2 regions of the Cupriavidus sp. DL-D2 genome follow, and region 2 is predicted to be linked to the other one. Evidence: riboswitches for the same ligand, from Rfam matches in the RefSeq annotation. Region 2 holds a riboswitch; the other holds the start of a gene.
The links. Region 2 has a riboswitch for cobalamin ahead of ABDB81_RS07395 (TonB-dependent receptor). Riboswitches for the same ligand answer to the same signal wherever they lie in the genome.
Positions count from the first base shown of each region.

Region 1: linked by a shared signal. The riboswitch ahead of ABDB81_RS00385 (TonB-dependent receptor) and the one ahead of ABDB81_RS07395 (TonB-dependent receptor) in region 2 are both predicted to bind cobalamin.

Region 1 is NZ_JBDKXK010000001.1:75,238-90,183, forward strand. It holds gene ABDB81_RS00335 (GntR family transcriptional regulator) at 1-673, shown strand, start outside; gene ABDB81_RS00340 (malonyl-CoA decarboxylase family protein) at 713-2,137, shown strand; gene ABDB81_RS00345 (tripartite tricarboxylate transporter substrate binding protein) at 2,261-3,271, shown strand; gene ABDB81_RS00350 (enoyl-CoA hydratase-related protein) at 3,271-4,053, shown strand; gene ABDB81_RS00355 (malonyl-CoA synthase) at 4,114-5,655, shown strand; gene ABDB81_RS00360 (SIMPL domain-containing protein) at 5,704-6,396, opposite strand; gene ABDB81_RS00365 (EVE domain-containing protein) at 6,587-7,060, opposite strand; RNA gene ssrS (6S RNA) at 7,149-7,368, opposite strand; gene ABDB81_RS00375 (cell division protein ZapA) at 7,721-8,044, opposite strand; gene ABDB81_RS00380 (hypothetical protein) at 8,041-8,364, opposite strand; cobalamin riboswitch at 8,581-8,848, shown strand; gene ABDB81_RS00385 (TonB-dependent receptor) at 8,925-10,865, shown strand; gene ABDB81_RS00390 (iron ABC transporter permease) at 10,869-11,876, shown strand; gene ABDB81_RS00395 (ABC transporter ATP-binding protein) at 11,873-12,682, shown strand; gene cobO (cob(I)yrinic acid a,c-diamide adenosyltransferase) at 12,679-13,308, shown strand; gene cobT (nicotinate-nucleotide--dimethylbenzimidazole phosphoribosyltransferase) at 13,440-14,504, shown strand; gene ABDB81_RS00410 (adenosylcobinamide-GDP ribazoletransferase) at 14,512-14,946, shown strand, end outside.
Region 2 is NZ_JBDKXK010000009.1:6,707-21,652, forward strand. It holds gene ABDB81_RS07360 (FUSC family protein) at 1-1,242, shown strand, start outside; gene ABDB81_RS07365 (TolC family protein) at 1,209-2,741, shown strand; partial or broken gene ABDB81_RS07370 (VOC family protein) at 2,941-3,183, opposite strand; gene ABDB81_RS07375 (LysR substrate-binding domain-containing protein) at 3,203-4,105, opposite strand; gene ABDB81_RS07380 (tripartite tricarboxylate transporter substrate binding protein) at 4,216-5,211, shown strand; gene ABDB81_RS07385 (D-aminoacylase) at 5,225-6,676, shown strand; gene cobW (cobalamin biosynthesis protein CobW) at 6,665-7,729, opposite strand; gene ABDB81_RS07395 (TonB-dependent receptor) at 7,750-9,972, opposite strand; cobalamin riboswitch at 10,005-10,256, opposite strand; gene ABDB81_RS07400 (ATP-binding cassette domain-containing protein) at 10,353-12,017, opposite strand; gene ABDB81_RS07405 (MBL fold metallo-hydrolase) at 12,274-13,206, opposite strand; gene ABDB81_RS07410 (aminotransferase class V-fold PLP-dependent enzyme) at 13,668-14,946, shown strand, end outside.

The sequences.
Region 1 (14,946 bases), on a different contig from region 2:
CGACCGTCTGCGGGCGATGATCGACGACCGCACGCTGACGCCCGGTGCGTGGATCGACGAGGTGGCGCTGGCCGCGTCGCTCGGCACGTCGCGCACCCCGATGCGCGAGGCGCTCAAGCTGCTGGCCGCCGAAGGACTGGTGCGCCTGGAGCCCCGGCGCGGCTGCTTTGTCAACGCGCTGAGCGAGCAGGACCTCGACGAGATTTTCCCGCTGATGGCGTTGCTCGAAGGGCGCTGCGCCTACGAGGCCGCGCGCAACGTTACGGCGACGGACCTCGATGCGCTGGAAGGGATGCACGCCGAGCTGTCGCGCTACGCGCAGGACGGCGACATCGACGCCTATTACGAGACCAACTATCAGATCCACGAGGCCATCCAGCGACTGGCCGGCAATCGCTGGCTGTCTGGCGTGGTGAGCGACCTGCGCAAGGTGCTGCGGTTATCGCGGCACAAGAGCCTGAAGCTGCCGGGTCGCATCCATGAATCGTGCGCCGAGCATCTGTCGGTGTTTTCCGCATTGAAGGCTCATGATCCCGAAGGCGCCGAAGCACTGATGAAGACCCATGTGCTGCGCCAGCGCGGTGCGCTGCGCGCGCTGGATCATGCCGAATCCTTGTCCGAAACTGCTCCCGTCCCTCCGGCGCATCTGCGTCTGGCGGGGCAGGGCGGTTGATGGTTTGCATCCCAGTCGATCCCATCGCCAGGAACGTCCATGACTACTTTCGACCCCGCAGACCAACAGAAAGTCAGTGCGCCGCTGGAGGCGAGCGAACCGGTTGGCGACACGCTACTCTCGCGCTTTGGCCGCTGGTGGGGCCGCAAGGGCGACGAGGCCCCGGCGCAGAAACCCGAGAAGAAGGCCGCCGAGGTGCAACCGACACTCTCCGTGCGTGCCATCAAGCGCCAGCGCGAACAGTTGCGCCAGTGCTTCGACGCGCGGCTGACCGACGGTGCCGCGAACGCTGCTGCGCAGGCGTGGCAGGACGAGTATGAGGCGGCGACGGAGCCACTGCGCCAGGCCATGCTTGGCGTGCTGGCCGAGGTGGCGGCGGGGCGCGATGCCGATGGGGTACAGCCGGCCAGTGCCTCGGGTCTGTCGCACGCGCTGTCCAACGCCCGCATCCGCTTCTTCAAACGATTCGCCGCGCAGCATGGCCAACGCGCCAATAGCGCGTGCGGACTGCATTTCCTGATCCAGTTGCGCGCGGACATGCTGCGTTGGCACAAGCGTATTCCGGGCCTGCGCGAACTAGACGAGGACCTCGAAGCGCTGTTCTCGAACTGGTTCGATGTGGGCCTGCTCGAACTGCAGCCGATCACGTGGGATTCCCCCGCGTCCCTGCTGGAAAAACTGATCCGCTACGAAGCCGTTCACGAGATCTCGTCGTGGACTGACATGCGCAACCGGCTCGATTCGGATCGCCGCTGCTACGCGTTCTTCCACCCGCGTATTCCGCGCGAGCCACTGATCTTTGTCGAGGTGGCCTTCGTGCCGGAGATGGCCGCAAACGTGCAGGCGCTGCTCGATGAAGCAGCGCCGCTCGAAGACCTGCGCCGCGTGAAGTGGGCCATCTTCTATTCGATCTCGAATACGCAGGCGGGCCTGCGCGGCGTGAGCTTCGGCAACTTCCTGCTCAAGCGCGTGATCGAGGAACTGCAGCGCGAGTTTCCCAAGCTCAAGCAGTTCGCCACGCTCTCGCCCATTCCCGGTTTTGCGGACTGGCTGCGCAAGCAGGATGGCGACGCGGTGGCACGCATTCTGGGTGACAAGCGGATGTCTCGCTGGAGCGAGCGCCATGGCGATGTGCCAGCGGATGGCGCGGCGTGGTTCGGTGCGTTGCCGGCCGATGCCAGCGACCCGGTGATTCGCGATATCGCGCTGACGCTGGCCGCGCACTACCTCGTACGCGAAGGCGGGAAGGGCATGCCGGCGGACCCCGTGGCGCGCTTCCACCTGGGCAACGGTGCGTGTGTCGAGCGTGTGAACTGGGGTGCCGACCTGTCGCGAAAAGGCCGCGCGCAGGCGTGCGGGATGATGGTGAATTATCTTTACGTGCCCGAGGCGCTGGATGACAATCTGGCTCGCCTCGGTGACGGCAACCCGCGCATGAGCCGCGCGGTGGCCAAGCTGCTTTGAGCCCTGGGTCGGGCAGAGAAATGCGCCGGGCAACCTTTTTTGTCGGGTGTTTTTGCAGTGATATTGGGTAGCAGTACTTCGATTGACTTTCCGTAGTAAGTAGAGAGAAAGAGGAGACAGTACATGTATCGTCAGCGCAGCCTGACCGCGTTCGCTCGCGTGTTGGCAATCACCGGTTTCGTGGCCGGCATCGGGGCCGCAAGCCTCCACGCACCTGCCGCCATGGCAGCGGATCCCTGGCCCAGCAAGCCTGTCACCGTGATCGTGCCGTTCCCGGCCGGTGGCGGCACCGACGCGTTTGCGCGTCCCCTGACCGCGCAGCTCTCGAAGCAGCTCGGCAAGCAGTTCGTGATCGACAACCGCGGCGGCGCGGGCGGCACCGTTGGCGCGAGCCTGGCCGCCAAGGCCGCGCCGGACGGCTACACGATCTTCATCGGCGGCGCACACCACGCTATTGCCCCGTCGTTCTACAAGAAGCTCGATTACGACATCGAGAAGGACTTCATTCCCATCACCGTGATCGCGCAGCCGCCGCAGGTGATCGTGGTGAACCCGACCAAGGTGCAGGCCAACACGCTCAAGGAACTGATCGCGTACGCCAAGCAGCATCCGGGTCAACTGAACTACGCATCGGCAGGCAATGGCTCGGCGCACCATCTGGCGGGCGAACTGTTCAAGCTGGAGACCAAGACCGATCTGGCCCACGTGCCGTACAAGGGTGCGGGTCCGGCGCTGTCGGACCTGATCGCCGGCCAGGTGGACCTGATGTTCGATGGCCTTGGCTCATCCTCGCAACATATTCGTGCGGGCCGCATCAAGGCGCTGGCCGTGGCCTCCAAGACGCGCTCGGCGGCGTTCCCGAACGTGCCGACCGCAGCGGAAGCCGGTGTGCCGAACTACGAAGTGTCCACGTGGTACGCCCTGTGGGCGCCCAAGGGTACGCCGAAGGATGTGGTGGACAAGCTGTACGCCGAAACGGCCAAGGCGCTGAACAGCCCCGAGATGAAGCAGATCTGGCTGCAGAACGGTTCCGACATTCCGCAGTTCACGCCGGAGCAGTTCGCGCAGTTCCAGCGCGCCGAGATCAAGCGCTGGGCCGAAGTGGTGCAGCGCTCGGGCGCCAAGATCGACTGATGGGCGGCACTGTCACGTTCGCGCGCGACGGGGCCGTGGCCCTGGTCACGCTGTCGCATCCGGGCAAGCTCAACGCGATCTCGGCCGGCATGTGGCAGGCGCTGGCCGCCGGGTTTGCAGAGCTGGCTGCGGATACGTCGTTGCGCTGCGTGGTGGTGCGTGGCGCCGACGGCAACTTTGCCGCCGGTGCCGATATCGCCGAGTTTCCGACGGTACGTGGCGACGCGGCTTCCGTGCGCCACTATCACACGCAGACGATTGCCCCCGCGCTGCGGGCCATCGCCGAATGTCCGCATCCCACGCTCGCCGCCATCGAAGGCGTATGTGTGGGCGGTGGGCTGGAGATCGCGTGCCATTGCGACCTGCGCATCGCTGCATCGGGCAGCCGCTTTGGTGTGCCGATCAACCGGCTGGGTTTTCCGATGGCGCCGGGCGAACTCGGCGGCCTGCTGGCCCTGGCCGGGCGTGCCGTGGCGCTGGAAATCCTGCTCGAAGGGCGTGTGTTCGATGCCGACGAGGCCGCGCGCAAGGGTTTGCTGACGCGCGTGGTGGCCGAAGCGGCGCTGCACGATGAAGTCGCCGCCACGGTCCAGCGCCTGTGCGCGGGCGCGCCGCTGGCCGCACGCATCAACAAGGCCACGATCCGCAGGCTTTCGCCCGAACCTGCACCGCTGACGGCCGCCGAGCTGGACGCACATTTCGCCTACGCCACGAGCCGCGACCATGCCGAAGGCGTGGCGGCGTTTCTGGCGCATCGGCCTCCGGATTTCACCGGGGAGTAATATGGCGGCCGGCCCGCTATCATGGCGGGCTGCACGTCATATCCAATCGTTTCCGTATCCATGAACGCCAATCTGTTCGCCCTGTTCGAATCCCGCTTTCCTGCTGACCGTACTGCCTGCTGCATCGAGACGCAGGACGGGCTCTACTACACGTGGGACGATCTCGACCGCGCCACGGCGAAGATCGCCAACCTGCTGACCGCGCTGGAACTGCCTGCTGGCGCACGCGTGGCCGTGCAGGTCGAGAAGTCGGTCGAGGCGCTGTGCCTGTACCTGGCCACGCTGCGCGCCGGACTGGTTTACCTGCCGCTGAACACGGCGTACCAGGAAGCCGAGGTCGACTATTTCGTCGGTGATGCCGAGCCAGCCGTGGTGGTCTGCAGCAGCGCGAACTTCGGCTGGGTGTCGAAGGTGGCGTTCAAGCACAACACGCATCACGTTTTCACGCTCGACGAGAACCGCACCGGTTCGCTGCTGCAACGCGCCGCCCAGCAATCGGACGTGTTCACCACGGTCGAACGCCAGGACGACGATCTCGCGGCCATCCTGTACACGTCGGGCACCACGGGCCGCAGCAAGGGCGCGATGCTGACGCACCGCAATCTCGCATCGAACGCGCAGACGCTCCACGAATACTGGGGCTGGCGCAGCGACGATGTGCTGCTGCACATGCTGCCGATCTTCCATGTGCACGGACTGTTCGTGGCATCGCACGGCGCACTGCTGGCCGGCGCCAAGATGATCTGGGCGCCGAAGCTCGACATGGCGCAGATCCTCAAATTCCTTCCGCGCGCCACGGTGATGATGGGCGTGCCGACTTACTACGTGCGCATGGTGCAGGAGCCGCGTTTCGACAAGGAAGTCTGCGCCAACATGCGCCTGTTCGTGTCGGGTTCCGCGCCGCTGCTGCTGGAGACGTTCGACGCTTTCCGCGAACGCACCGGCCACACGATTCTTGAGCGCTACGGCATGAGCGAAACCGTGATGCTGGTCTCGAATCCGTACGACGAGACGTTGGGCGAGCGCATTGGCGGCACCGTCGGTCTGCCGCTGCCGGGCGTGGAAGTCCGCGTGGTGGATGGCGAAGGCCAGGCATGCGAGGCCAGCGTGATTGGCAACGTCGAGGTCAAGGGCCCGAACGTATTCAAGGGCTACTGGCGCATGCCGGAAAAGACCGCCCAGGAATTCACCGCCGATGGCTGGTTCAAGACCGGCGACGTGGGTCGCTTCGGCGGCGAGGTGGGCGAGCGCAAGGTGCCGGACACCTATCTGACGATCGTTGGCCGCAGCAAGGACCTGATCATTTCGGGCGGCTACAACGTCTACCCGAAAGAGATCGAGAGCTTTATCGATGAAATGCCCGGCGTGGCGGAATCCGCCGTGATCGGCGTCCCTCATGCGGACTTCGGTGAGGCCGTGGTGGCTGTGGTGGTACGCAAGCCCGGCGCGGATATCGACGAGGCCGGCATGATCGGCACGTTGAAGGGCCGCATCGCCAACTTCAAGGTGCCCAAGCGCGTGCACGTAGTGGATGAACTGCCGCGCAACACGATGGGGAAGGTGCAGAAGAATGTGTTGAGGCAGCAGTACAACACCCTCTGAGCTTGTTTGCTCCCCTCTCCCATGAAATGGGAGAGGGGAGAACACCCATCACTTCACCATCTGCACGGCCCCATTCACCGACACCTGTACCTGCGTCTTGCCGCCTTCCACAGGGATCGGTGCGCCGGCGTCGGCGGACATGGCCTTGGCGGCGTACATGCGCGGCATCGGGGGTACCATGCCGCCGCTTTCGTTGACCGAGACTTCGCGGATGGTGTAGCTGGTATAGCCGAACAGCTTCGCGGTAGCCTGGGCCTTGTCGCGGAATGCGGCCACTGCCTGATCCGTCAGTTTCTGTTGCGTGGCCAGGCGGGCCTCGCGCGACAGCGAGAAGGCCACGTTCTGCACCTGCATCTGGCTGGCGAGTTCACCGGCGAGCTTCGACACGGCTGCAAAATCCTTCGACTTCAGGATGACCTCCGAGCGGCCACGCCATGCGCTGATCTTGCCGTTGCGATCGGTGGTGGGGTGAATCGTGAAGCCGCCCGATTGCGCTTCCACGCCCGACGTGCGCTTGGCCTGGTTCAGCACGGCCTGCGTACGGGTGGACAGTGCGTTTGAAATGGCCGACGGCTCCTGGCCTTCCTGCTCCACTGCCAGCGTCAGCTGCACCACGTCAGTCGGCACCTCGGCTACGGCTTCGGCGGACAGTGACAACACGCCCGAGGGCGGCGGCACGGTCTGGGCCGTGGCGATGGCGGCGGTGGTGGACAGCAGCGAGGCAAGCAAGAGTTTCTTCATATTGTTCTCCACATCGAAGTGATGGCCATCTGACGCGCGCCGGGCGGAATTGTTCCTCACGCGGCACAGTGCGCCAGTTTCACGAGATCGCGCAAGACGCGCATGGGGATGAAACGGGAGAGACGACGGGATGGGGTTAAACGGAGTCAAAAAAAACGGCGGACGTTCAGGCTCACCCCCGTGCCAACCTTCACTTCATCAGCTTGCTGGTGATGTAGCGCCACTCGGCGGGCGTGACCGGCGTGATCGAGAGTCGGTTGCCGCGGCGGAGCACGACCATGTCGGCCAGCGCGTCATGCTCGCGTAACGCGGGCAGCGGGATCAGCGCGGACTTGCTGACGAACTTCACATCGACGAGCGACCAGCGCGGGTCTTCCTTCTTCGATGCCTTGTCGAAATAGTCGCTTTTCGCGTCGAACTGGGTGGGGTCGGGGTAGGGCTGCGAGCAGACTTCGGCCAGTCCGGCGATGCCCGGCTCGGGGCATGAGGAATGATAGAAGAGCACGCCGTCGCCGATGCGCATCTGGTCGCGCATGAAGTTGCGCGCCTGATAGTTGCGTACGCCGGTCCAGGGCAGCGTGCCCTTGCTGGCAAGATCGTCGATGCTGGCTTCGTCCGGTTCGGACTTCATGAGCCAGTACTGGCGCGCACGCGTATCGGACATGTGAGGAAGATCAGAAGATTAGCTGATCGAAGGCACAAATGAAAAAGGCGGTGGTTCGTTGAAACCACCGCCTCTTCATCACTTGAAGGGGGTCCCCGCCTCGGCCGCTGGATCGGCATCCTGAACCCAAGTGAGGTTCAGAGTGGCTGCGGAAGTCGTATTTCGGGTACATCGGCCATTCAGGGAGTGTCAGGCAGAACCTGAAACTATGAATGTCGCGACGCGCTCGCCCACACGACATAATCCCGCACCATGCAATGCATATCGGTTCAAGGAGTTTATGACCCTCACGAACCAGGCAGGGAAACTGTCAAACGTCTGACTTTGGTTCCTTCACACAGACACATACAACCTTGTGCTGGGGATGTCAGACGTTTGCCGTTTCAATAGAGATGGGTGGAAACGGCGGCCAGGCACGATAACCCGGCCATTCGGCTGCGTCGGTCGTTTGGGCGCCGCGCAGTGGCTCCACTATACACCGCGCATCTGCGCATACCAAGTCAGACGTGTTGCACCGTTACATTTTCCATCACGACCATGGCAACACTGTCATGGTTGCATGCGAGGCGCGGCATCCGCTTCACATGCACGACATATTGTGGCCACTGCCGCGCAATTCAAGCGCGGTCAGCAGGGTTTTTGGCACGCTGGCGAATCGCTCTAGCGCGTGCCTACATGTGCGTACTGGCGTAGTGCCTCGTCGGCGCGCTCGTTGAGTTCGCGAATGCGCGCACGCACGGCCTCCACGGGAATGGCGCCTTCCTCGTCCTGCTTGTGGCGCATTGCCAGCAGGTCCGAGGCCAGGCTGATCGCGGCCATCACGGCCACGCGTTCGACGCCCTTGGTGGAGACGGTGCCCTTCAGCTTATTCATCTTGTCGTCGACCAGTGCCACGGCTTCGAGCAGCGCGGCCTCGTTGTCGGGCGCGATGGCGAAGCGATAAGGCTGGCCGGCGATGTTCACTTCCACTTGCTTGTTGCTCATGCGTGTTCTCCGGGGGCTTGCTGCGAGCCTTCCGATGCGGCGCGCGGAGCGCCTTCGCCGAGGAGGTCGAGCTGGCGCGCATCGCTGGCCGTGGGCAGCTTGTCGAGGATCGACTGGATGCGCAGTTGCGCTTCCTCGATCTTGATGTTGAGCAGTTCGCGGTCGGCCGCCATGGCTTCACGGTCCGCGCGCAACTGGTTCGCCTCGGACTGCAGGCGGTCGATTTCCGCACGCAGCCGCTGGTTTTCCGCCGCCAGGGTGTCGGCGTGATGCAGCACGCGTCCGATCTTGGCGGCCAGTTGTTCGAGTTCGTTGAGCATAGTGCCTGTCGTGTCCGGTAGGAGTAGTGGTCAGGTTTCGGGATTCTAGCCGATGCACGCGCGAGGTTTACCGCCAACGCGCCCGATGAGACTGGGGTGCCGCACGGAAGTTGCGTCGAAGGGTGCCAGATCGCGGCAATTCGGCGCATTTCGGCATGTCACCCACGGTTAACGGCAGCTTGACGTATCGCATTGACGCAAAACTTGAAACTCCCTACACTCGCGCACGTTCCAGGTGCTCGCGGCACCCGCACACGTCGGGGCTGCAGTTCAACGGGAAACAGGGAGCAGGGAGGGGACGCCATGTCGCCGCCGGCCAACCTGTGCTGCCCCCGCAACGGTAAGCGACCGCGAACGCGCTGTCTCATGTTTCAATCCAGCGTCCTTCGCAGGGTTGGCCTAGCGCCACTGACCGGTTCCGGTCGGGAAGGCGGCCAGCCTGATGTCGTCAGCCCGGATACCGGCCTGTAGAACGCGGGCGTCCGCCCCTAACGCGGCACGCCTCATCGCCATAGGGTCCGCGGGGGAACGGATCCGGCCGTTCTCTTCCATCCTGACTCATGCGTTTCACGCCATCCAGGTCGACCGTTGCGGCAAAGCCGTCGGTTCGCCCTTGCGCGCCTGCCATCCTGGCAGCCGTTGCCGTTGTTTCCACTTCGTCCCTGCCGGCCTTTGCGCAGTCCGCTGCCGAAGCCGCGACCCAGACGTCGCCGCAGTCCTTCGCGCCCGTCGTCGTTACTGCCTCGCGCACCGCGCAGAGTGTGACCGAGGCGTTGCCGCATACCACCGTAGTCACCCACGACGATATCGTCAACTCCCAAGCACCTGATTTGCGCTCGCTGCTGCGCGGGCAGGCAGGTATCGAATTTGCCGCCAATGGCGGCATGGGGGCCAACACCACGCTGTTCATGCGCGGTGCAAACTCGAATCAGGTGCTGATCCTGATCGATGGCGTGCGGATTGCAGGCGTGAGCGGCGGTACCGCGCAACTGGCGAACATCCTGCCGGACCAGATCGAGCGGATCGAGGTGGTGCGCGGCAATGTGTCGGCGCTGTATGGCTCGGACGCGATCGGCGGCGTGGTGCAGATCTTCACCAAGAACGGGGTCGGTCAGCCGCCGGCCGCCAATGCGCAGGTGGAGTACGGCAGCAACAACACGCGGCAGGGCACGGTGGGCTACGGCGGCCAGGTGGGCGACACATCGTTCAACGTAACCGGCTCGATCTTCAAGACCGACGGGTTCTCGTCGGTCAACTACCAGCAATGGGCAGCCGCCAATCCTGCAGCCGTGCGTCGCGGCACGGGTCCGAACCCGGGCGACAACCCGTACGAGAACAAGAGCGTCTCGGGGCAGGTGCGCCACAAGTTCACGCAGGACTGGGATGCCGGCTTCGCGGCGTACTACTCGAACAGCCAGCTTTCGTACGACAGTCTCAGCGGAAAGCCCACCGACGACTATCGGATGGACAGCGAGTTGTACACGCTGTCGGCATTCGTCAATGGCAAGGTGACGCGCGACTGGACCACGCACTTCAAGATTGCGCAGAGCGAGGACCGCGCGGAGACCACGAAGAACAGCCTGTTCGATAGCCTGTTCAGCACCCGCTCGCGCCAGTTCAACTGGCAGAACGAGTACGCGCTGACGGCAGATCACAAGCTGTTGTTCGGCACCGACTGGTTGCAGCAGGAACTCGCATCGAGTTCATACAGCGCACCCACGCGTAACGTGTTCTCGGTCTACGGTGGCTACGAAGGCCGCATCGGCCGGCACCAGTTGCAACTGAACGCGCGCAACGACCACTATTCCGATTTCGGCAACCAGGGCAGCTTCTTCGCGGGCTACGGCTTCAATGTGACCGAGCAGGTCAAGCTGATTGCCAACCTGAGCAACGCTTTCCGCGCGCCGACGTTCAACGAGCTGTATTACCCGGGCTACGGCCAGCCGAACCTGCAACCCGAGCGCGCCAGGTCGGCAGAGGTGGGCGTGCAGGTGGATACGGTGAGCGCCGGCCTGCTGCGCGTGACCGCCTTCGAGACGCGCTACAACGACCTGATCGTCTCCACGCTGCAACCGGGCGGCCTGTATCTGGCGCAGAACGTGGCCAAGGCCAAGGTGCAGGGGATCGAGGCGTCGTGGCGCGCCACGGTCTTCGGCACGGATCTCGGCGCCAGCGTGACGTTCCAGAATCCGGTCGACGAGACCAACAACACGCAGTTGATCCGTCGTGCACGACGCCATGCATCGTTCGATGTGGGCCGCAATATTGGCAACTGGCGTTTTGGTGGCGAGTGGCTGGTGTCGTCGGAGCGGCTCGACAATGGCTCGCGCACGCTGGGCGGATACGGTATCGTCAACCTCAATGCCCGCTACAACATCGACAAGCAATGGTTCGTTGCCGCCCGTGTGGAAAACCTGTTCGACAAGCAGTACATGCTCGCCTTCCCGTACAACACGCAGGGCCGGGCGGGGTTTGTCACGCTGGGATGGCGGCAGAAGTAAGCCATGTCTGAGTTGCGGCGCGCACTGACCGTTTGGGGCGTCCTGGCCTTGGCCGGGGCGGCCGTGTTTGCGCTGTCGCTGGCCGTGGGCAGCGTGACGCTCGATAGCACGCAGCTATGGCAGGCGCTGACCGGCGCCGATACCGGCACGGCTGGCGCCATCGTGCGCGAGTTGCGTCTGCCGCGCGCCGCCGCCGCGTTTGCCTGCGGCGGCCTGCTGGCGCTTTCCGGCGCGCTGATGCAGGTGCTACTGCGCAACCCGCTGGCCGAGCCTTACGTGCTGGGTGTCTCGGGGGGCGCGTCTACTGGCGCGCTGCTGGCCATGCTGCTGACGCTGCCCTTGTGGACGGTGCAGGCCGGCGCTGCAGGCGGTGCGCTGCTGTCCATGCTGCTCGTGGCCACGCTGGCGCGCCGTGACCTGCTGCATCCGCAAGTGCAGGGCGGCCATCACGAAGCCGGTGCGCGTCTGCTGCTGACCGGGGTCATCCTGGCGGCTGGCTGGGGTGCGCTGATCACGCTGATCCTGGCCGTCGCGCCCGAGTCGCGATTGCGCGGGATGCTGTTCTGGCTGACCGGCGATCTGGGTGGTACATCGAGCTACGGCTGGGCACTGGGCATGCTGGTGGTGGCAATGGCGCTGACCTTGCCGATGGCGCGCGCGCTGAACGTGATGCTGCTTGGCGAGACCGTGGCGCAGTCGCTCGGTGTGCGCGTGGGACGCGTGCGGCTGGCCACCTTCCTGATTGCATCGTTCTCGATTGCTGCGGCGATCACCACGGCGGGATCGATCGGCTTTGTCGGCCTCGTGGTGCCGCACATGGTGCGTCTGGCCTGGGGCAACGATCAGCGCATGCTGTTGCCGGCAGCTGTGCTGCTGGGCGGCATGCTGCTGATGGCAGCGGACCTGATCGCGCGCACGGTCATCGCGCCTGCGCAGTTGCCGGTGGGCGTCATCACGGCGCTGCTCGGTGTGCCAACCTTCCTCTACTTGCTGTTGCGGAGGCCGCGATGAACCCATGGCATGAGCCACTCGCCGCATGTCCGCAACTTGCATTGCGCGATGTGAGCCTGCGCGCGGGAAGCCGCGTACTGATGCAACGGCTCTCGATGTCGATTGGCGCGGGGCAACTGTGGTGCATCGTCGGTCCCAATGGCGTTGGCAAATCCACGCTGATGGGTGTGCTGGCGGGCCTGCGCGCGCCCGATGGTGGTGCGGTCGAGGTGGATGGTGTCGCGGCCACGCATGTGCCGCCTGCCACGCTGGCGCGGCAGCGCGCGTATCTGCCGCAGGCCGTGCATGACACGTTCCCGATGAGGGTCGAGGATGCCGTGCGCATCGGTCGTCATCCGCATTTGAGCGGCTGGGGTTGGGGCCGCCGCGACAACGACAGCGTGGTGCGCGACCTCATGACCGCGCTCGATCTCGACGCATTGCGTGGTCGCGATGTGCTGACCCTGTCGGGCGGCGAGCGGCAGCGCGTGTCGTTGGCCGCTGCACTGGCGCAGCAGGCGCCGCTGCTGATGCTCGACGAGCCGGTGGCGCATCTGGACCTGCGCCACCAGATCCAGGTGCTGGAACTGCTTCAGCGTCTGACGCGCGCGGGTCGGCATGCCGTCGTGGTCATCGTGCACGATCTCACCTTGGCGCAGCGCTATGCGAGTCATGCGCTGCTGATGTCCGAGGACGGACAGGCGCTACATGGCCCGGCCTCCGACGTCCTGACTCCCGCGCAGTGCTCCCGTGCACTGCGCACCCCGATTATCCGAATCAGCGATGGCACGCACGCCGCGCTGATTCCAGATGGAAATCCGCAATGAGCGATATGGAAAACAACAATGCCGACGATGGACGCGACGAGCGTCACAAGGCGCGCATGGTGCGCAAGAAAGAAGTGGTCGACGCGAAGATCGCTTCGGCACAGGCCGAGCGCGGCGTGATCGTGATTACCACCGGCAACGGCAAGGGCAAGTCGAGTTCGGGCTTCGGCATGGTGGTGCGCGCAATGGGCCACGGCATGCAGACCGGCGTGGTCCAGTTCATCAAGGGCGCGATCCCGAGTGGCGAGGAAATGTTCCTGCGCCGCTTTCCTGAGCAATGCGAGTTCCACGTGATGGGCGAGGGCTACACCTGGGAAACGCAGGATCGTGCCCGCGATGTCGCCAAGGCCGAGGCCGCGTGGGAAGTGGCGCGCCGCATGCTGCGCGATCCGACCATCGGCCTTGTGCTGTTCGATGAACTGAATATCGCGCTGAAGCTGCACTATCTCGATGTGGAAACCGTGATCGCCGATCTGCGCGCGCGTCCGCCGATGCAGCATGTGGTGATCACAGGCCGTGGCGCGCCGCCCGCGCTGATCGAGGCGGCGGATACGGTGACGGACATGACCCCGGTGAAGCACGCGTTCCAGCAAGGGATCAAGGCACAGCGCGGCGTGGAAATGTAGGGCAACGCCATGAAGCCCATTCTGGCGTCGTTGCACGGCCTTGTCGTACCTGTTGTACTGCCTGCGGCCGCGCGCCTGGCCAGAACCGCTGCGCTTCGCCTTCCTGGCGTTTTCCAAAAGATTTGAAACATATGACCCATTTCCCCGACTACGCCCTGACACTGCCGCCCATCGATGCGCCCGACGAAGCGCTGCGCGCGACGCTGCAGGCAGCTATCGACGACAAGACCAAGCCGCTGGGTTCGCTCGGACGGCTGGAATCGCTGGCGCTGCAGATCGGCATGATCCGTGGTGGGACGGCGCCTGAACTGACGCGTCCCGCAGTGATCGTGTTCGCTGGCGACCATGGCGTGGCCGATGCGGGTGTCAGCGCGTACCCGGCCGAGGTGACGGCGCAGATGGTGCTGAACTTCCTGAACGGTGGCGCGGCGATCAATGTGTTCACGCGGCTGCACGGGCTGGCGCTGGAAGTGGTGGATGTTGGCGTGCGTGCGCCGCTGCCAGCATCGCTGGGACTGGTCAACTGCCGCGTGGCCAATGGCACGCGCAACTTTGTCGAGCAGGCCGCGATGACGCCCGCCGAGACCGGCGCGGCCATCAACGCCGGTATCGTCCGCGTGCTGCGTCATGCGCAGCTGGGCACCAATGTGATCGGCTTCGGCGAAATGGGTATCGCCAATACGTCTGCGGCGGCCTGTGTGATGAGCCGTCTGACGGGGTTGCCGCTGGAAGCGTGCACAGGGCGTGGCACCGGGCTCGACGACGCAGGGGTCACGCGCAAGCGCGAGATTCTGGCGCGTGCGCTGGCACAGCATCCCGACGTCACGGCGCCGCTCGATGTGTTGGCGACGTTCGGTGGTTTCGAGATCGCGGCGATGGTGGGTGCGTTCCTTGCTGCCGCCGCAAGCCGCATGGTGATACTGGTTGATGGATTCATCGCTTCGGCGGCGCTGCTGGTGGCCGCGCGCATTGATCCGAACGTGTTGCACTACTGCGTGTACTCGCATTGTTCGCACGAGCAAGGGCACCGCGCGCTGTTGGCCGAGTTCGGTGGTGAACCGCTGCTTGCACTCGACCTGCGTCTGGGCGAGGGCACCGGCGCCGCGCTGGCATGGCCGCTGGTGGCATCGGCCGCCGCCTTCCTGAAAGAGATGGCAACGTTCAGCGGCGCAGGCGTGACCAACAAATCGGCATAACAGACAGATGGCCGACGAACTCCGCTTCTTCCTGACCGCCCTCGGCTACTTCACGCGCGTGCCGCTGCCGCAGCGGCTGGCCGGATGGGTGGGGTTCGCGCCGCACTATCTCAATGCCGCAGCGCGTTACTTCCCGCTGGTAGGACTGCTGGTGGGATTGATCGCTGCGTTGGTGACGTGGGGCGCGTGGCAGTTGTGGACGCCGTCAGTGGCTATCGTGCTGGGCATGGCTGCGACGCTGCTGCTGACAGGCGCGTTCCACGAAGACGGGCTGGCCGATTGCGTCGATGCATTCGGTGGTGGCTATCGCACCGAGGACGTGCTGCGGATCATGCACGATTCGCGCGTTGGCGCATTTGGTGCCATCGCCATCGTGGTGGCACTGCTGCTCAAGTGGCAATTGCTGGTAGCGGTGGGCGAGGGTGGCGGTATCGTGACGCTG
Region 2 (14,946 bases):
CTGATGGCTGTCGATGTGACCGGCCGGGAACCGGCTGCGCAGTTGCCGCGTGGGTTTGCGATGCCGATGGCCGATACGGTTGATGCCATGGCGAGCATGCTGGAGAAGGGCGGGTATCCCGTGGAGATTGAAGTGGTGATGCCAGACGCCAGCCTGCTGACGCCGGTGCAGCAATCCATCGTCGCGGCATTGCGCTCGGCCATCGAGGGCTATGCAGAAGGTATCGAAGAGAAGTCTCCCGCTTCACTACAGGCCGAAAAAACCGGCGGTTTCCTCGATGCCGACGCCTTCACGAATCGGTCCCACATCCACTACGCGCTCAAGACCACGGGCGCTGCCATGTTCTGCTATTTGCTCTATCAGCAGTTGAATTGGCCGGGCATTCATACGTGTTTCATCACGTGCTACCTGGTGTCACTCGGCACCATGGCGGAGACCGTAGAGAAACTGACGCTACGCCTGACTGGCTGTCTGGTGGGCGCGGTCGCCGGCACAGCGGCCATCGTCTACGTGGTGCCCGAGTTGACCTCGGTGGGTGGACTGCTGACGCTGGTGTTCGTGGGAACGTGGCTGTCGGCATGGGTCGCGCAGGGATCCCCGCGCATTGCCTATGCAGGCTTCCAGATCGCGTTCGCGTTCTACCTCTGCGTGATTCAGGGCGCGGGACCCGGCTTCGACCTGACCATAGCGCGCGACCGTGTCATCGGCATCATCATCGGCAATCTGGTGGTCTACCTCGTGTTCACGCGGATCTGGCCCGTCAGTATCGCCTCGCGTATCGAGACAGGTTTCGTCGCCTTGCTGCGCCAGTGGCAGCAACTCGTTGATGCACGTCCGTCGATCGCACGGCGTCAGCACGCTATCGCTGCGCTCGCCCTGCAGGGGAGTGTCGCGCAGGATCTTCAACTGGCGCGATACGAGCCGGCTTCGGTCGGCCCCGGTACGGACTGGATCGAAGATCGGCGCAAACAACTAAGTGTGCTCGATGCCATCGCCGGCCCTTTGTTCTTGCTGGCGGAACGAAGTCCCGGCGATCCGGCCATTGCGGATCGGCTTCGGCGCTTGCAATCGATGGATGCACCAATCCCAACCACTGGTCATACGGCGTCACCATCCGGCGACGACACGCATTCGGTGCTGCTCGCCATGGTCGATCGATCGATCGATGGCCAGACCTTCTCCGGGCGATTCCACCTCATCTCCATCCCATGCGCAAACCTGAGCTGCTGGCGCTTTCGATGATCGTCCTGGCCTTGAGCGGATGCGCGACATCCTCGCTCGATCTCGCGCCGCCGCAACCGGATCGTCCGTGGCAACCCACGACAACGGCCACTGGCGAAATCGTCGCGGGCGCTGCTGCGAAAGCGGCGCCGCAAGACAAACCTTCCCGTTACACGCTACCGGCCAATAGCGCACTGGCCACGATTGCCCCTCCATCGCAGCTCGACCCGACGCACGCCTATTCGCTGCCCGAACTGATCGATCTGGCGGAATCGTCGAATCCGCTGACGCGTATCGCATGGAACGATGCGCGCAATGCGGCACTGGCCGCCGGCATCGCGCGTAGCAGCTACCTGCCGCATATTTCGGCGGCGGCGATGGGCGGCTATCAGAACGGGCACTTGTCCACGCCAACGCCTCTGGGGCAGGCGGGTGCCGATGTGTCGCACCACGGCGCGGTATCGGTGCTGTCGCTGCAATGGTTGCTGTTCGATTTCGGCGAAAGGGCTGGCATCGTGGAGGCGGCGGAGCAAACCACGGTGGCGGCCAATATCGCGTTCACGGCGTTGCACCAGCGCATCATCCACGATGTCAGCGTGGCGTACTACCGGTTCCAGGCAGCCCGCTCGCGCTCGGCCACCGTCGAGCAGGCCATGAGCAATGCCGATGCGGTGCTTGTTGCAGCCAAGGCGCGCTTCGATCGCGGAATAGGCACGGTAGTGGAAGTTGCTCAGGCCACCCAGAACCGGGCGCAAACCAATCTGGCGATGGTGCAGGCTCAGGGCGCCCAGACCGACGCCTATCTCGGGTTGATCACTGCGATCGGCATCTCGCCGCTATCGAAGCCACGCATCGCGGAGATGCCCGTGCGGACACTGTCTCCTGCGCTGAGAAACTCCGTCGAGCAGATCGTCGAGAACGCGATTGCGCAGCGACCGGACGTGTTGGGTGCCTACGCGGTGGAGCGCGCCAATCAGGCGCGGGTGAGGGCGGCCGAAGCGGCGTTCCTGCCGAAGGTGTTTGTATCCGGCTTCGTTTCGTACGCATCGGGCGGATCGGCGATTACCGCGATTCCCCCAGTCGGCCAGCAGCCACCGACGGTCAACCTCAACGGCTATCGCTACGGCAACAGCGTGTTCCTGGGCGTGACCGTACCGATCTATGACGGTGGCCTGCGCTCGGCAACGCTGGCGCAGGCGCGTAACGATGTGGACAGTGCCTCGGCAAGACTGACGCGTGCCAAGGAGGAATCGGTACGACAGGTAGTGGTCAGCCAGAGCGCGCTGGAAACAAGCCTGGCAGCGTACGACGCCGCCCGCGCATTGGCCGACGCTGCGCAAACCACCTACAACGCCGCATTCGCGGCATATCGGAAGGGCGTGGGCACCATCACGGAAACCAACCTCGCGCAAAACCAGCTACTGCTGGCACGCAATGCATCGGCCGACGCCTACAGCGGCGCGCTCGCTGCCGCGGCGGGACTGGCACTGGCGACGGGCTCGATAGGGAATGGGCGGTAGGGGTGTATCAAAACCAGCGTGTGCGAAATGCCTTCGTCCGTTGCTATGCGCACCCCTCTCCCATGCAGTGGGAGAGGGGTGGGGGTGAGGGTATGCGCTTCAAATTGCGGCGTGTTGGTGATTGCACCGCTGGCCCTCACCCCCAGCCCCTCTCCCGCGGGGAGAGGGGAGACAACACGCTGTATTGATCCCGCCTGCGTCACGCAGGCAGATGACAGACCGCCTCGATGTTGTGGCCATCCGGATCGAGCACGAACGCGCCATAGTAGTCGGGGTGATAGTGCGCGCGAATACCAGGTCCACCGTTGTCGCGGCCGCCGGCCGAAATGGCAGCCTGATAGAACGCATCGACCATCGCCCGGCTATCCACCCGAAACGCCACATGAATCGGCGGCTGGTTCGGCGTACCCCGGCTGATCCAGAATTCTGGCTTCCCCGGCGGCCAGCTGGATTTGGCCCTTTCACTCCGACCGTCGCGCCAGCAACCATTCCCGCAGCACCCGCACAGCGGGCGCGTCCATACGCTCGCGGCGGCGCACGAGGTAGTAGCCACGTTGCGACGGCAGCGATGGACGATTCAGTTGCACGACACGTCCTTCGCGCAGACTGTCAGCACATGCGTAGTCAGGCACCAGCGCCGCGCCCAGCCCGGCCTCGGCAGCCTTGAGCGCAAACGTCACGAGGTTGTACTCCGTGCCGCCGGGCAGCGGAAGCTCGATCCCATCATCGAGGTCGCGCAGATAGCTCGCCCACGAACTCGGCGCAGTGGTGTGGTACAGCAATGGGAGGGCGGCGATGCGCGCCGCTGACATCGGCAGTCGACCGGACACGAGTTCACGCGATGCCACAGGCAGGGTGCGGACGCTGTGCAAGAGGTCGGCATGCTCGTCGTCGAGACCGTTTTCCGCAAAGACGATGGCCGCATCGAGCCCCGCATCGCGCAGCGATACGGCCCCGATATGATTGGCGACGTGAATGCGAATCTCGGGATGCGCGGCCGCAAAGCCGCACAGGCGCGGCATCACCCATAGCAGGCCGAACGTGTTCGGCACGGACAGGCGCACTTCGCGCATGCGCTGGGCGGCACCGGAGGTGGCGACGGTTGCCGCTTCCAGCTGATCGAGCAGGGGACGGATACGCGCGAGGTAAGCGGCGCCCTCGTCGTTCAGTGTCAGCCGTGCGTTATTGCGGTCGAACAGCGCTGTGCCCAGAAAGCCTTCCAGATCCAGAAGCTGCTTGCTGACCGCGCCTTGGCTGAGGCCCAGTTCATCTGCCGCCGCCGTCACGCTGCCACGACGCGCGATGGTCTCGAACGTGTTCAGGTTCACCACGGAGGGAATGTGACGCCGGGCAGGATGTTTCATGTCATCAAAAAAAGGAATGGATGCTTGCCGAAACTTCGATATACATCGACATGTGCGTGGGCGCACCATAGCGCGTTCCTACAGAGTTTGCACGCCCCGAGAGGTTGACGATGACGACATCCCCGAGACACAAAGCCATTGAATTTCTTAAAGCCGGAGCGATTGCGGCCGTGATGCTGACGGCCGGTGCCGCACAGGCCGCCGATTGGCCAGCCGGCAAGCCCATCACGCTGATCGTGCCAGCCGCAGCGGGCAGCACACCCGACCAGTCGAGCCGCAAGCTGGCGCAATACCTGGGTGAAAAACTCGGCACTTCCGTAGTGGTGGACAACCGCCCCGGCGCGGCGGGCAGCATCGCCATGCAGACACTGGTGCGCAGCAAGCCGGACGGCTACACCATTGGCTTCGGCAACATCGTGACGATGGCGATCAACCGCAGCCTGCTGGCGCGTCCTGGCTATGACGCGGACAAGGATCTTGTACCCGTGAGTGCGACTACGACCGTGCCGAACATCCTGGCGGTCAATGCAGGATTGCCGATCCGCAGCGTCAAGGAACTGATTGACTACGCACGCAAGAACCCCGGAAAGCTGACGATGGGCTCGGGCGGTAATGGCACTACCAGTCACCTCAGTGGCGAAATGCTTCGGGATCAGGCGCATATCGACTTCCGCCATATTCCCTACCGGGGCGCTCCGCAGGCGCAGATCGATGTCATCAGCGGCCAGGTGGATTTCATGTTCGACAACGTGCCGTCGATCCTTTCCGCGGTGCAGGGCAACAAGCTGCGCGCCATTGCCGTGACCAGCAAGTCGCGACTGCCGGTACTGCCGAACGTGCCGACGATGGATGAATCCGGGCTGCCCGGTTTCGAGGTCAACGCATGGGGCGGCATCGTGGCGCCCGCCGGTACGCCGCGCCCCGTGGTAGAGCGTCTTAACCGCGAGATCAATGCGTATCTGCAACTGCCCGCGACGCGCAAGGATGCCGAGCAGAACGGTTCGGTCGTGGTGGGTGGATCGCCCGAGGCGTTCGCGCAGATGATTGCGAAAGAAAGCCGCAAATGGGGCGATCTGATCCGCAAGGCCAATATCAAACTCGACTGATCGGGAGTTCACCATGTTCGATTTGATATTGCGCGGCGGCGATGTGATCGATGGCACCGGTGCTGCGCGCTACCGTGCCGATGTGGCAGTGCAGGGCGGAGAGATCGTCTTCATTGGCGATGCCGTGGGCCAGCGCGCCCATCGCGACCTTGACGTAGCCGGGATGGTAGTTGCGCCGGGCTTTATCGACAGCCATGCGCACGATGACCGTGCCGTGCTGGAGATGCCAGGCATGGCGCCGAAGATTTCGCAAGGCGTGACCACGGTGGTGAACGGTAACTGCGGCATCAGCCTGGCACCGTACAAGCAGAGTGGCGGCGATCCGCCGTTGCCGCTGCGTACCGTCGATCCGCAGTGGCGCTTCGCGGCGTTCGGCCAATATCTCGATGCACTCGATGCCACGCCCGCAGCGGTCAACGTGGCATCGCTGGTCGGCCATACGGCGTTGCGCGCGGTGCATCAGGCGGATCTCGACCGACCCGCGACGGAAGCGGAAGTCGAGGCGATGCGACAAGCCGCCAATGCCGCGCTGGAGCAGGGCGCGATCGGCATGTCCACGGGCACGTTCTATCCGCCTGCAGCCTCGGCACCCACCGAGGAAATCATTGGCGTGGGCCGCGACCTGAAACAGTTCGGTGGCGTCTATGCCACGCATATGCGCACCGAAGGCGACGGTGTGATCGAAGCCATCGAAGAATCGGCGCAGATTGCACGCGCGCTCGATGTCCGGCTGGTGATTTCTCATCACAAGGTCATCGGCAAGCCCAACTTCGGACGCACGCGCGAAACGTTGGCACGCATCGGTGAACTGGGGCGCAGCCAGAAAATTTGTCTGGATTGCTATCCGTACACGGCGTCGTCGTCTTTGCTGCGCGCGGAGCGACTGGCCATCAGCGATGAAATCCTGATCACGTACTCACGTTCGGAGCCGAAGAGCGCGGGCCGCAAGCTGTCGGATCTGGCGCAGGAATGGCAATGCTCGCGCGCCGAGGCGCTGGCCCGCGTGATGCCCGGCATGGGCATGTACTTCTTCATGGACGAAGGCGACGTACAGCGCGTGCTGGCGTATCGCGACACGATGATCGGCTCCGACGGCATACCGTCGGACGACTATCCACATCCGCGCCTGTGGGGTACGTTCACGCGTCTGTTGGGACACTACAGCCGCGATCTTGGGTTGCTGACGCTGGAGCAGACCGTACACAAGATGACGGGCATGACCGCGCATGCGTTCGGGCTGGCGGGGCGCGGCGAGATTCGGGAAGGGCATGCCGCCGATATCACCGTGTTCGATCCGCGCACGGTGAAAGACGTGGCGACCTATCTCGATCCGCGGCAACCGTCCGCCGGTATCGCCCGCGTATTTGTGAACGGGCAGGCGGTGTGGGAGCACGGCGCCGCAACGGGCATACGACCCGGACAAAGCCTGCGGCGCCGCGCTCGCAACACGACCTCAACCAGCTAGCGCGGCGTCCAGCGCAGCCTGTAGAACGGCACCATCGAGGTCCTGCCCGATCAGCACCACACGCGTACCCTTCGGCTCTTCGGCCCGCCATGCGCGGTCGAAGTAGCTGTCGAAGCGTTGGCCCACGCCATGCAGCACCAGCCGCATCGGCTTGCCGGGCAGTTCGGCGAAACCCTTCACACGATAAATCGTGTGGTTGGCCACCAGCTTCTGCAGCGCGGCGATCAGCGCGTCACGATCGACAGTGCCAGCTTCCACGACCACGGAGTCGAACTCGTCGTGATGGTGATCGGCGTGATCCGGATCATCGGCGTTGCCATGGTGATCCACGCGCAGATGGATCGTGTCTTCCGACGCGCGATTGAGACCCAGCAGGCTGTTCACATCGTGCGAACCGGCCTGCGCCGGGACGATCTTCACTTCCGCAGGAATCTCCGGACGCACCAGTGCTTCGACGGCGGCGATCTGCGTAGCGTCCATCATGTCGATCTTGTTCAGGATCACCAGATCGGCGCTGGCAAGCTGATCTTCGAACAGCTCGTGCAGCGGCGATTCATGATCGAGGTTCGGATCGGCGCGGCGTTGTTCGTCCACTGCGACGGGATTCGCTGCGAACTGACCGGCTGCGGCAGCGGGACCATCGACCACGGTCACCACGGAATCCACGGTAAAAGCATTGCGGATGCTGGGCCAATGGAACGCCTGCACCAGCGGCTTGGGCAATGCCAGACCCGACGTCTCGATCAGCACATGATCGATCTGGTCGCGACGCTCCAGCAACTGCTCCATCACGGGGAAGAACTCTTCCTGCACCGTGCAGCACAGACAGCCATTGGCCAGTTCATAGAGCTGGCCCGTAGGTTCGCCCGCGTCGTCGCAGCCGATGCCGCAACCCTTGAGGATCTCGCCATCGATGCCCAGTTCGCCGAACTCGTTGACGATCACGGCGATGCGGCGACCGTTGGCGTTATCCAGGATATGGCGCAGCAGGGTGGTCTTGCCGCTGCCGAGAAAGCCGGTGACGATGGTTGCAGGAATTTTCGAGGTTTGCATGGAAATACCCTCTCTGGGCCTCAGAAATAGAAGTTAGCGGACAGTTCCGCCGAACGCGGGCGTCCCAGCAGCCACTGCTGGCCGCCATTCGAAAACGACTCCGCGTAGTCGCGGTTGAACAGGTTATAGACGCGCAGCGTCAGTGCTGCCTGCTTCGATACGCGCCATGACAGCGCAGTATCGACGGTGGTATAGCTTGGCACGCGTACCCGGTTGGCGGTATCGGCATAACGGCCGCCCACGTAACGCAGGCCCGCGCCGAGCGTCCACTGCGGCACGAAATTCCACGTCAGCCACGCATTGGCGGCCTGCTGCGGCACGCTGGTCGGCACGTTGCCGGCGCGTGACACCGAGACGCCGCCCACCGCTTCGTTGAAATCGTCATAGCGCGCGCGTAGCACCGTGCCGTTGACGTCGAGGCGCAGGCCACGCAGCACTTCCACGCTGGCCGATGCTTCCAGCCCGCGCGACGACTGCTCGCCTACCTGCTGCGTGATCGTCGGATTCACGGGATCGCGCGAGAGCAGATCTTTCTTGCGAATCTCGTAGGCCGCAAACGTCCATTCGCCGCGATTGCCCCAGAACGCCTGTTTCACGCCCACTTCCACCTGCTTGCCCGTGGCAAGGTTGAAGTTGCGCTGCGCATCGCTCGTGGTGATCAGCGCGCCCAACGGATCGGTGGCCGTCGCGTATTGCGCGTAGACCGAGACGCTCGGCGTGAACTGATACACCGTGCCCACGCGCCAAGTGGTGTTGGCGAAGGTCTTCTCCCAACCGGTGTTGGCGATCAGATCGGTGCGATACAGCTTGGCATGATCGAAACGCACGCCACCGATGACAGACCACTGCGGCGTGAACGCGATGCGGTGTTCGCCAAACAGCGCGTATTGCGTGGTGTTGGAGCGCGTGCGCGGCGACGTCACGATGCCCGGCGGGCTGAAGAACATCCCCGGATCGAAGTCGTACGCATTGACCGTGGAGCTGCCACCGTATGGCGAGTTGTTCGAATGCGTGAAGTTGATCTTGTTGATGTCGAAGCCGACGGTCGTGGCGTTATCGAGACCGAACACCTTGCTCTTGACCGTCATGTCCGCACGGTTGCCCACCTGTTCCTGGTCATGCAGGATTTCGAGGTAGTCGCCCCGGCGCACCTGCGAGGTGGCCGGCAGGTACGTATAACTCTCGCTGTCGCGCCAGTGGCGATGGCTGGTCAGGTAGTAGAACTGGTTGCGCACCGTGACGCGATCGTTCGGCGTCCATTCGGCATTCAGGCGCGTCCAGCGGTCCCGGTAGCTGATTTCCGCATCGCCGACGTTGTAGTTTTTCTTGCGCAGCGAAGTGTCCAGGCTGCCGTTGACCAGCGGCGTGCCGAGGTACTGCTGCGGATGCTGCGTGCCATCGTCATAGGACAGCGTCAGGTTGAAATCCGGATTCACATCGAGACGCACCGATGCCGATACCATCAGGTTGTTCGAATCGCCGCGATCCACCCATCCCGCCGAGCGGTTGTAGGCCGTGGCAAAGCGGTACGAGAGGTTGTCATTCACTTTGCCGCCACTGTCGAACGCGACGCGTGCGGTTTTCTCGGTGCCGCCCCCGATCTGCAGTTCGTTCTCGATGGGGCCGCGAATCGGTTTCTTCTGCACCACGTTGACCACGCCGCCGATGGCGCCTTCGCCATACATGACCGATGCGGGGCCGCGCAGCACTTCGATGCGATCGACGGACCACGTATCGAACGGGAACGTCACCGTGCCCGATGCCACGTACATGCGCGTGCCGTCGAGCAACTGCATGACCGAGCCCTGGCCCGCGAAACCGCGTGCGGCCAGTGCCGTGCCGCCGTTGCCAGGTGCCGGGTTGGCCGTGATACCGGTGGCGCGGGTCACGGCCTCGCGTACGGATTGGTCGCCCCGCGCGCGGATGGTTTCACCGCTCAATACTTCCACGCTGGCCGGTGTTTCCAGCGGCGTCAGGCCAAGGCGGCTGCCCGTGAACTCGGGTTTCGACAGAGACAGTCCCGGCAATGCGGTCTCGCTGACCGTGACGGCGGGCAGGGTCTTGTTGTCGGACTCGGATGCGGATTCCTGTGCGAACGCGCAGGGAATGTTGAAACTGGCGACAGTGCCGACGGAGGCAACAGATGCGACGAGCGCACGCGAGCGCCATCCACGCGCGGTACGCGACGAGAATTCAGCCGTGCGCGAGCGGCCAGCGGGATGCGCAGACAGGTTGTATTTCATCGTGAAGCCGGACGACCCCGTCCGGACAATAGGTGTCGATGATGACAACAGGCCGGTATCCGGGCTCGCAGGCTGGAAACTGATGTTTCCGGGACACCATCGCCTTCCCGCGGCAGTGAAGCTGCCACAGTGACCGTCGATCCGACAAACTCAGGATCGACTTGATGGTTCCCAAACCTGCTTACCGTTGCGGGGGCAGCACAGGCTTCGCCGCGAAGGGCGGCATTCCTGTTTCCCGTTTAACCCATGAATGACTCACAGGCACCTGCATCACGTACGGCACGCAAGGGGTGCGTGCCGCGGGCCGCATTTTACTCCTATTGTTTGCTCCCCTCTCCAGCCATGCGGGAGAGGGGAGCAACACCGGCCCGCCAACCGCGTTAGGCTGCGGCGGCTTCCTCGCGCATGCGGCGCGCTTCGTCGCGCAGGAACTGCTGGTAATCGTCCAGGTCGCCGTCGAAAGGCTCGACGCCGCCCTTGGTCACCAGCCAGAACTCGTCGCACACGGCGCGCAGCAGGGCGCGATCGTGGCTGACCAGCATCACCGTGCCTTCGAATTCATTGAGCGCCATGCCGAGGGCTTCGCGGGTGGACAGGTCCAGGTGGTTGGTCGGTTCGTCGAGCAGCAGCAGGTTGGGGCGCTGCCACACGATCATGCAGAGCACCAGCCGCGCCTTTTCTCCGCCGCTCATCGTGCCCACGGCCTGGTGCACCATGTCGCCACTGAAATTGAAGGAGCCCAGGAAGGTGCGCAGCGCTTGCTCGCCACCGCTCTGGCCGGGGGCGCGCAGATGCGGCGGCGTGTCCTTGGCCAGGCGGATCATGTGCTCCATCGGCGTGTCCAGCGGCCGCAGCACGTCCAGCTCCTGCTGCGCGAAGTAGCCGATATTCAGGCCCTTGCCTTCGCTGATCTCGCCGGTAATGGGTTGCAGCGCGTGCGCCACCGTCTTCACCAGCGTGGACTTGCCCTGGCCATTGGCACCGAGAATGCCGATGCGCTGCCCGGCCAGCACGGAGCGGTTGATGCCCTTGACGATGACGGTGGGTGGCGTGCCCGGCTGCGCTTCCTCCGGCGCCGGATAGCCGAAGCTCGCATCGAGCATCGACAGCAACGGGTTGGGGATATTGAGCGGTTCCTTGAACTCGAACGTGAACTCCGCATCGGCCAGCACCGGCGCGATCTTCTCCATGCGTTCGAGCGCCTTGACCCGGCTCTGCGCCTGCTTGGCCTTCGATGCCTTGGCCTTGAAGCGGTCGATGAACTTCTGCAGGTGCGCGATCTTTTCTGCCTGCTTGGCCACGGCGGCCTGCTGCAGCACAAGCTGCTCGGCGCGCATGTCTTCGAACTTGCTGTAGTTGCCGCCGTAGCGCACCAGTTGCTGGTTATCGACGTGCACGGTTACCTGCGTCACTGCATCGAGGAATTCGCGATCGTGGCTGATTACGACCATCGTGCCCTGATACCGCTTGAGCCACGCTTCCAGCCAGACCAGGGCGTCGAGGTCCAAGTGGTTGGTGGGTTCGTCGAGCAGCAGCAGATCGGACGGGCACATCAGGGCACGCGCCAGTTGCAGCCGCATGCGCCAGCCGCCGGAGAAGCTGTTCACCGGCTGGCTGAGTTGCGCCGCGCTGAAGCCCAGGCCCAGGATCAGCGCCTGCGCACGCGCGGGCGCGTCGTGCGCGCCGGCATCGTGCAAGGCCATGTAGGCGTGCGCCATGCGCATGCCATCGTCGCTGGCCTCGGCCTCGGCCACTTCTTGCTGCGCGGCCAGCAACACGGTGTCACCTTCCACCACGAAATCGGTCGCGCTCTGCTCGGTCTCGGGCATGTCCTGCGCAACCTGGCCCATTTTCCAGGACGGCGGAATCGAGAATTCGCCGCTGTCTTCATGCAGCGTGCCATTCAGCAGGCCGAAAAAGGACGACTTGCCGGCACCATTGCGGCCAACGAGCCCAATTTTTTCGCCAGGGTTGAAAGTGACGGACGCGCGGTCGAGCACGACATTGACGCCACGGCGCAGCGTGACATTACGGACGGAAATCATAGGAGCGGCTTCGGAGAGGACACGCATGATAGCCGACCAGGCGGTGCAGGGCTGTGTCTTTCTGGCAGCAGACCTCTGCCGCCCACCCATCGACACCCCAGAAAAAGCGTCGCTAGCCGCACTCCGATGCCACAACGCATGGCGTCGCACGCTACAAAAAAAACGCCGCGCGTCTTGTGAACGCGCGGCGTATGGAACACCACAAGTACTGACTATCCGCCGGAGCGCGACGGGTAAGCCGGGATCCGTCAGTGGATCAGTAGTCCCACTGCACCGGCACGAAGCGGAACTTCTTGCCATCCTTGGCAACGTGTCCGATCGACGGGAAGGCCACGTGTGCGGCGGCCAGCATCGAGCCCGTTTCGGCGGCTTCGTTCAGCAGCGCGATACGGACTTCCGTGGCCACTTCGGGTTCGTGTTCGAAGCCGTTTTGCCAATCGGGATTGTGGAAGCCCACTTCGAAGATCGCGTCGCCCACGAACGTCAGCTTCTCGCCCTTGGATGCCACGTCCACCACGCAGTGACCCGGCGTATGGCCTCCGGTCACGCGTGCTGACACACCCGTAGCCACTTCCACGGTCTGGTCGAACTGGACGATGTTCTCGCTGTAGAGCTGCACGAACGTATTGGCGGCCTTGCGCAGCGCGGGCGGCACCGCTTCCGGCATCACCGTCTTGCTGAAGTCCGGGTTCTTCCAGAACTCCACTTCCGCGGCTGCCACGTGGATGCGCACGTCAGGACGCAGCTTGGCCTTGACGCCGTCGTTGTTCAGGCCGCCCACGTGGTCCATGTGCATGTGCGTGATCACGATATCGGTGATGGCAGCCAGGTCGATCCCCGCCGTCTCCAGGCGCATCACCGAGCGGCCGGCACGCGAGAAGTATTCGAAGCCGTCGCCCACGCCCGAGTCCACCAGGATCAGGCGGTCGCCGCTGCGTACCAGGGCGATGTTCAGCGCCCAGTCGAACATGTCACGTTGCAGGAAGCGATCGTCGAACCATTGGTTGCGGTCCGATTCGGACACGTTGGTAGACATGGTGGAGGTCGGCAGCGGCAGGACGCCATCGCTGATCAGCACGACATCGACATCGCCCACGCGCACGGCGTAGCGGGAAGACACGAGTTCGCCAGCACTTTCCTTGCCAAGGGCGGCGATCACCGGCTGCACATTGCGGGTTGTTTCGGTCATTTTCAGGTCCTGTTCATCATGTGGGGTAACCCGCGCTCGGCGGCGGGGTGCGATCCGCTTCATTGCGCGGACATCCTCTCCTCGACAGTCGCGGCGGCTTTCTTTGAAGCTTGTGCAGCTATCGTTGGAACGGATTGTAGGCAGGCAGGACGTGCGCCAGTAGACGCGTGGAAGCGCTCAGCATGTTGAACGGAAGGCAACAATCACCGGAGGGAACGGACCCCGGCGCGCTTCACCTTCTCGCGGCCTCGGCAGGACCGATGCTGACGATCTGTAGGGGAGGCGAGCCGTCGCGCCTCACAAGCCGTCAGTCCGTGGCGCCGGACTGAATGCGCCAAATTTTTCTCTCGGATGTGCATTCGGTAGGATCGTATGCTACGTAGTCACCGGTCGATGAGGGATTTTGGAAGCAAGTTCCGGTGCCTTCGTCGTAGCATTTCTATCCTTCTGAAGGATGAACGATGAGCACGGACACTCTGCGGTATTTCGACTATGCGGCCACTACACCGGCGGACCCCCGGGTCATGGAGGCCATGTTCCACTGCCTGGGGCCCGCTGGCGTATTCGGAAACCCTGCGTCGAACACCCACGCGGCAGGGCTTAAGGCAAGGGATGCGGTAGAACAGGCCCGTGCACAGGTAGCCGCGCTCATTGGTGCGGAGCCATCCGAGATTGTCTGGACGTCCGGTGCGACAGAGTCGAACAACCTCGCACTCAAGGGCTTTTTCGACAGCGAGCCGACGCGCCGCCATCTGGTGACCAGCAAGCTTGAGCACAAGGCCATTCTCGATACGGCGTCGCACCTGGGGCAGCTCGGCGTGTCCGTTTCCTACCTCACGCCGGACCCATCGGGCGAGATTTCGCCGGCCGCTGTCAAGGCGGCTTGCAGCCATCACACCGGCCTCGTCTCGCTGATGATGGTGAACAACGAGATCGGCACCCTCACCAATATTGCCGAGATCTCGCAGATCGTTCACGCCGCCGGGGCGCTGCTTCACGTGGATGCGGCGCAAGCTGCCGGCAAGACCGCGATTGACGTGAAGGCGATGGGCATCGACCTGTTGTCGATGTCGGCTCACAAGTTCTATGGCCCGAAAGGCATCGGCGCGCTCTATGTGAGTCGCCAGGCGGCATCGCGCATCGCCTGCCAGATGCACGGCGGCGGACATGAGCAGGGGCTGCGATCTGGCACCCTTCCCACGCACCAGATCGTCGGTATGGGAACGGCTTGCGAGCTGGCGCGTACCGAGATGGCATCGGACAACGCACGCATCGCGCAACTCGGCGAACGCTTGCTGAACGGCGTGCGAGCGTTGGGGGGTGTAACGCAGAACGTCAGTGCCGCGACCCGCATCCCGCATACACTCAGCCTGACTGTGGAACTGCCCCGTTTTCTGCCGAGCATGCTGTCCGACGATCTGGCCATTTCTTCAACGTCGGCCTGCAATTCGGCGGCCGGCAAAGCGTCGCACGTGTTGACGGGCGTCGGTCTGGATGACGATGCCGCGGCGCGCACGGTCCGCCTGAGCCTTGGACGCTTCACCACGGCGGAAGACGTGGATGTTGCAATCGATTGCTTCCGCAAAGCGATGGAACGCTGCAGGGATGTGGGCGCGGGCCTGCCGGGCATGCAGATCAGGCAACTTTCGGATGACATGAGCGTGGCGCCGCAGTTAAGCGAAGCCGACGTGCGCGCGGCGCATGCGCTGGGGTTCCGTTCCATCGTCTGCAACCGGCACG